2 regions of the Streptomyces sp. NPDC005281 genome follow, and region 2 is predicted to be linked to the other one. Evidence: riboswitches for the same ligand, from Rfam matches in the RefSeq annotation. Region 2 holds a riboswitch; the other holds the start of a gene.
The links. A riboswitch is a leader RNA that binds a small molecule or an ion and turns the genes downstream of it on or off. The one in region 2 is predicted to bind glycine.

Region 1 (3,401 bases), on a different contig from region 2:
CTCGTCCTGATCGAGCCCGGCACCGAGCGGGCGCTGCTGGGGCCGATGACGGTGCGGACGCTGCCGGGCGTCGGGCCGGCCACCGGCGACCATCTGCGCAGGGCCGGCATCACGACCGTCGAGGACCTCGCCGAGGCGGGCGAGGACGAGCTCGTACGGCTGCTGGGGAAGGCTCATGGACACGGGCTGTTCGCGATGGCGCTGGCCCGCGACGAGCGGTCCGTGGTGGCGGAGCGGGAGACCAAGTCGGTGTCGGTCGAGGACACCTACGACGTGGACATCCACGACCGGGTCCGGGTTGAGCTGGAGGTGCAGCGGCTGGCGGACCGGTGTGTGGGGCGGCTGCGCGGGGCCGGGCTGTCGGGGCGGACGATCGTGCTGAAGGTGCGCAGGTACGACTTCTCGACCCTGACCCGGTCCGAGACGCTGCGCGGGCCCACGGACGATCCCGGCGTCGTGCGGGAGGCCGCCGCCCGGCTGCTGGAGGGCGTGGACACGACCGGTGGCGTCCGTCTGCTGGGAGTCGGCGTCTCAGGGCTCGCCGACTACACGCAGGAGGACCTGTTCGCCCAGGCCGCGGCCGTGGCCGAGCCGCCGGCCGAGGAGCACACCGCGGACGAACCGGCCGAGGAGCACACCGCGGCCGGGGAGACGGCGCCCGTGGAGCGGCGCTGGCCCTCCGGACACGACGTGCGGCATGCCGAGTTCGGGCACGGCTGGGTGCAGGGGAGCGGCCTGGGCCGGGTCACCGTGCGGTTCGAGACGCCCTACTCGGGACCCGGGCGGGTGCGGACCTTCAGGACGGACGATCCGCGGCTGGAGCCGGCCGAGCCGCTGCCCCTGGTGGAGCGAAGACCCGAGGTCGCCGACGGGCTGCCGGCAGGCCCCGGGCCGTCGGTGTCGCAAGCCGGGACGCGCGGCCCCGGCCCGGGGGCTCAGGCGTCCTCCGAGCCCGCGAGCCGGCCGAAGTCCCGGTCCGGCGGCGGAGGCGACGCCACGTCGAGGCCGTAGTGGTGGTAGAGCTGGAGCTCCTGTTCGGGTGAGAGGTGGCGCCCGACACCGAAGTCGGGGGCGTCCTTGATCAGGGCCCGGTCGAAGGGGATGCGCAGGGTCCCCTCGATGATCTCGCTGGGCTCCAGGGGTACGAAGGCGTCCCTGCTGAACAGCCCGGTGCGTATGGCCGCCCATTCCGGGACGCCGGTCGCGTCGTCGAGGTAGACCTCGTCGATCGTGCCGATCTTGGTGCCGTTGCTGTCGAACGCCTTGCGGCCGATCAGGTTGCGCGGATCGATGTCGGTCTGCACGGTCCCTCCAGTGGTCGCAAACTCATCCGTAAGTACTACAAAAGAGCACATCTGTGAAGGCGGCCACTCGAGCTGTCCTCCGGCCGCCGCTGGTACGCTGGCAAGCGGCTGCTGATCCCGTGCGGGAGAGTCCTCCGGATTTCACCGGAGGCGCCGAAGGAGCAAATCCTCCCCAGAATCTCTCAGGCTCACGTACCGCACGGACGAGGTCACTCTGGAAAGCAGGGCGGGTGCCGATCCATGGCCACCGCCCTCACCGACGGTGAAAGCCGGATCGTCCGCAGGACCGTCCGGTGAAACTCTCAGGTTGAGATGACAGAGGGGGAGGCCGTCGGGGTACCCGTGCCGGGGTGCCCCTCGAAGGTCGCGTCAGACCAGGAGGCCTCCGCCATGACCGCCCCTCGCATTCCGCTCTCCGAGCTCGAACAGGGAATCCCCTTCGAGCAGCGCCACATCGGACCCGACTCCGAAGCACGGGCCAAGATGCTCGCGCAGGTCGGCTACGGCTCGCTCGACGAGCTGACCGCCGCCGCGGTGCCGGATGTGATCAAGAACGCCGAGGCCCTGAAGCTGCCGGCCGCGCGTACCGAGGCCGAGGTCCTGGCCGAGCTCCGCTCCCTCGCGGACCGCAACCAGGTGCTCGGCTCGATGATCGGCCTCGGTTACTACGGCACGTTCACGCCGCCGGTGATCCTGCGCAACGTCATGGAGAACCCGGCCTGGTACACCGCGTACACGCCGTACCAGCCGGAGATCTCGCAGGGCCGCCTCGAGGCGCTGCTGAACTTCCAGACAGTCGTCGCCGAGCTGACCGGGCTGCCGACCTCCGGCGCGTCCCTCCTCGACGAGGGCACCGCCGCCGCCGAGGCCATGGCGCTGTCCCGCCGCATGGGCAAGAACAAGAAGGGCCTCTTCCTGGTCGACGCGGACGCGCTGCCGCAGACCATCGCCGTCATCGAGACACGTGCCGAGCCGACCGGCGTCGAGATCGTCGTCGCCGACCTCGGCGACGGCATCCCGGCCGACCTCGCCGGGCGCGAGATCAACGGCGTGCTCATCCAGTACCCGGGCGCCTCAGGTGCCGTACGCCACATCAAGCCGGTCGTCGAGCAGGCGCACGAGCTGGGCGCGGTCGTCACCGTCGCCGCCGATCTGCTCGCCCTGACCCTGCTGACCTCGCCCGGCGAGCTCGGCGCGGACATCGCCATCGGCACCACGCAGCGCTTCGGCGTGCCGATGGGCTTCGGCGGTCCGCACGCCGGTTACATGGCGGTCCGCGAGAAGTTCGCGCGCAGCCTCCCCGGCCGCCTCGTCGGCGTGTCCGTGGACGCGGACGGGCACAAGGCGTACCGCCTCGCCCTTCAGACGCGTGAGCAGCACATCCGCCGCGAGAAGGCGACGAGCAACATCTGTACCGCTCAGGTGCTGCTCGCCGTCATGGCCGGCATGTACGCCGTTTACCACGGCCCCGACGGCCTGCGGACCATCGCACGGCGTACCCACCGCTACGCCACGGTCCTGGCCGCCGGGCTCATCGCCGGCGGTGTCGAGGTCGTCCACGGCGCGTACTTCGACACGCTCACCGTGCGCGTCCCTGGCCGTGCCGCCGAGACCGTGGCCGCCGCTCGCGAGAACGGCGTCAACCTCCATCCCGTCGACGCCGACCAGGTATCGATCTCGTGCGACGAGACGACCACGCGCGAGCAGCTGGCCGCCGTGTGGAACGCGTTCGGTGTCGAGGGCGACATCGAGTCGCTCGACGCGAGCACCGAGGACACGCTGCCGGCCACGCTGCTGCGCACCGACGCGTACCTGACGCACCCCGTGTTCCACGAGCACCGCTCCGAGACCGCGATGCTGCGCTACCTGCGCAAGCTCTCCGACCGCGACTACGCGCTCGACCGCGGCATGATCCCGCTGGGCTCCTGCACCATGAAGCTCAACGCGACCACGGAGATGGAGCCGGTCACCTGGCCCGAGTTCGGGCAGCTGCACCCGTTCGTGCCCGCCGACCAGGCGCGGGGCTACCTGACGCTCATCCACGAGCTGGAGGACCAGCTCGCCGAGGTCACCGGCTACGACAAGGTGTCGCTCCAG
Region 2 (3,401 bases):
AGGACGACGCCGGTCGCGGCGAACTCCGCCGAGGCCGCGGCGAGGAAGTCCATCGGATCGTCCTGCCAGTCGGGCTCGAAGAGCCGCACGCGGCCCCCGCTGGAGGCCCCGTCCAGCTCGGACCGCCCGGCCCGGCACAGCTCGGCGACGGCCATCGGCGGCAGCGGTACGCCGACCACACCGTCCGGGTTCACCGCGAGGCCGACCTGCGGCGGAAGCCCGCGGGCGAACTCCACGGCGGGCGCGATCGTGAACGACATGTGACTGCCGACGACCTGGCGGAACTGCTCCTCGGAGCTGAAGACGGGGACGTACACCTGGCCCCCGATGTCCATCGTGGGCAGATCGAGCGCACCGCTCTGCGGTCCGCCGCCGTTGGGCAGCGGCACCCACACGAAGCTGCGGCCGAGCACCTCGACGATGCGAGCGCCCGCCGAGGGGCCCGCGGGCATGCCGAGGGAGGCGGACAGCACCTCCTCCAGCTCGTTGCCGGGCCAGCCGCCGTGCGGATGGGGGTGCGCCTGTGCCGGAAAGTCCATCTGTCTACCGCCTGCTTCGAACCGTTGTTCCGGCTGGAAAGGTTAGTGGGCCACCGCCACCGGTCAGTGGCCGAAGTCGATCCTGCGCAGCACGTCCGCCGCGTCCCGGTCGATCAGCACCGCCGAGCCGCAGCCCTCGGGCAGGTCTCCCCGCTCGGCGGCCCGCAGCAGCCGGGCGGCCGCGCCGCGATGGCGGGCGAAGGCGTAGCGCGACACGCCCCGGCCGCGCTCGCGCTGACCGTCCAGCGCGGTGCCCGGCGTGACGTCGAGCAGCAGCAGGTGCAGCGCGCCGCCGCGGCGCCGGGCCTCGCGGACGAGCCAGCGCCGCACCCAGGCCTGCGTGCCGCAGTCGTGCACGACGAGTCCGCCGCCCTCGCGCAGGGCACGGCGCAGGCCGGCGTAGTGCGCGAGGCGGACCAGGGGGCGGTAGAGCGCGTACGGCAGCAGCCCGGCCATCCGGCCGTCCCAGCGGTCGCGGGTGTCCTGCGAGTCGACCCGCGGGCCCCGCACCGCCCGCCGCATCAGCGTCGACTTGCCGCTGCCGGGCAGTCCGGTGACCACGACGAGGTCGCGGGCCCCGAAGCGGAGACCGTGCGGACTGTGCCCGACCCGGTCGCGCAGATCGCGCACGACGGCCGCCGGAAGCGGTCCGCGGGCCTTTCGGGCCGGTGCGCCGGCCTGCTCGGGCAGTGCGAGACCCGTGGCCGTCGCGTACGCCGTGGTCCTGTTCACCGTGACCGTCCTCCCCTTGGACGTGGAGTCCCATCTCCGTCGAGTGTAAAGAGAAGGTAATGCCCGGCGCTTCCCATTTCCGTGCGCGGACTGCCACAGCCCCGTCACAGATGACGGGCTGCCGCGATCGGGGAACGCGTGCGATGATGGCCGCGCCAACTGCATACCGGCCGCTTGAATCCGCGCGGGAGAGTCCTGGGTACGTGTACCCGGGCGCCGAAGGAGCAAGTCCCTCCCTTGAATCTCTCAGGCCCCGTTACCGCGCGGGCGAGGCACATCTGAAAAGCGGGCCGCTGAACCAGTGGCCCCACCCAAGGTGCAAATCAGGACCACCGTTTCGTGGTGTCTTGATGAACCTCTCAGGTTCCGATGACAGATGGGGAGGAACGACCTCGCCGTCATGCCTTGGGAGCCAGACCGATGAGCAGCAACGCACCCCGTCACACCGCGCTCGATGCCCTGCATCGCTCGCTCGGCGCGACCATGACCGACTTCGCGGGCTGGGACATGCCGCTGCGCTACGGCTCGGAACGCGACGAGCACGTCGCCGTCCGCACTAAGGCCGGGCTCTTCGACCTCTCCCACATGGGCGAGATCACCGTCACCGGCCCCGAGGCGGCGGCCCTGCTGAACCACGCGCTGGTCGGCAACATCGCCACCGTCGGCGTCGGACGCGCCCGCTACACGATGATCTGCCAGGAGGACGGCGGCATCCTGGACGACCTGATCGTCTACCGGCTGGCCGAGTACGAATACATGGTCGTCGCCAACGCCTCCAACGCCCAGGTGGTGCTGGACGCGCTGACCGGGCGAGCGGCCGGTTTCGACGCCGTCGTGCGCGACGACCGTGACGCCTACGCGCTGATCGCCGTGCAGGGCCCCGAGTCCCCCGGCATCCTCAAGGCGGTCACCGACGCGGACCTCGACGGCCTGAAGTACTACGCGGGCCTGCCGGGCACCGTGGCCGGTGTTCCGGCCCTGATCGCCCGCACCGGCTACACAGGCGAGGACGGCTTCGAGCTGTTCGTCGCCCCCGCCGACGCCGAGAAGGTGTGGCAGGCCCTCACCGACGCGGGCACCCCGGCCGGTCTCGTGCCCTGCGGTCTGTCCTGCCGCGACACGCTGCGCCTGGAGGCCGGCATGCCGCTGTACGGCCACGAGCTGACCACCGCGCTGACCCCCTTCGACGCCGGCCTCGGCCGGGTCGTGAAGTTCGAGAAGGACGGCGACTTCGTCGGGCGCGCCGCGCTGGAGGAGGCCGCCTCCCGTGCCGAGCAGAACCCGCCGCGGGTCCTCGTCGGCCTGATCGCCGAGGGCCGCCGGGTGCCGCGCGCCGGGTACTCGGTCGTCGCCGACGGCAAGGTGATCGGCGAGATCACCTCCGGCGCCCCCTCCCCCACGCTGGGCACGCCGATCGCGATGGCGTACGTCGACGCCGTGCACGCCGCGCCGGGCACCACCGGTGTGGGCGTCGACATCCGGGGCAGCCACGAACCGTACGAGGTCGTGGCGCTGCCGTTCTACAAGCGCCAGAAGTAGCACCGGGCCGGCCGGACCGGACCGGCAGGACACCGATGCCCGCCGGGCGCCGGTCCTGACGGGTGGCGCCCGCCGGGCCCCTGGACGTGACCCTGGGCACATCCGCCCGGTCACCCACGCTTCCCTCCATCAGCACTCCACCGCGTACAGGAGAATTCAGGCCATGAGCAACCCCCAGCAGCTGCGTTTCAGCAAGGAGCACGAGTGGCTGTCCGTCGCCGAGGACGGCGTCGCGACGGTCGGCATCACCGAGTTCGCGGCCAACGCGCTCGGCGATGTCGTCTACGCCCAGCTCCCGGAGGTCGGTGACACGGTGGCCGCGGGCGAGTCCTGCGGCGAACTGGAGTCGACCAAGTCCGTCAGCGACCTGTACTCCCCGGTGAACGGCGAGGTCGTCGAGGCCAACCAGGACGTCGTGGACGACCCGGCCCTGGTCAACTCCGCCCCCTTCGAGGGCGGCTGGCTGTTCAAGGTGCGCGTCGCGGGCGAGCCCGAGGACCTGATGTCCGCCGACGAGTACACCGCCTTCACGGCCGGCTGAGGAGTCACCGCATGTCGCTCATGAACACCCCCCTGCACGAGCTCGACCCG

Region 1: another riboswitch for glycine. It lies ahead of gcvP (aminomethyl-transferring glycine dehydrogenase); the one in region 2 lies ahead of gcvT (glycine cleavage system aminomethyltransferase GcvT).

The regions. Positions count from the first base shown of each region.
Region 1 is NZ_JBEXGX010000007.1:9,516-12,916, forward strand. Features, by position in the region: gene ABZV42_RS12105 (DNA polymerase IV) at 1-1,011, shown strand, start outside; gene ABZV42_RS12110 (PRC-barrel domain-containing protein) at 936-1,304, opposite strand; glycine riboswitch at 1,417-1,512, shown strand; gene gcvP (aminomethyl-transferring glycine dehydrogenase) at 1,695-3,401, shown strand, end outside.
Region 2 is NZ_JBEXGX010000023.1:88,318-91,718, forward strand. Features, by position in the region: gene ABZV42_RS28825 (enhanced serine sensitivity protein SseB) at 1-539, opposite strand, end outside; gene ABZV42_RS28830 (AAA family ATPase) at 603-1,271, opposite strand; glycine riboswitch at 1,447-1,543, shown strand; gene gcvT (glycine cleavage system aminomethyltransferase GcvT) at 1,692-2,810, shown strand; gene gcvH (glycine cleavage system protein GcvH) at 2,974-3,351, shown strand; gene glyA (serine hydroxymethyltransferase) at 3,363-3,401, shown strand, end outside.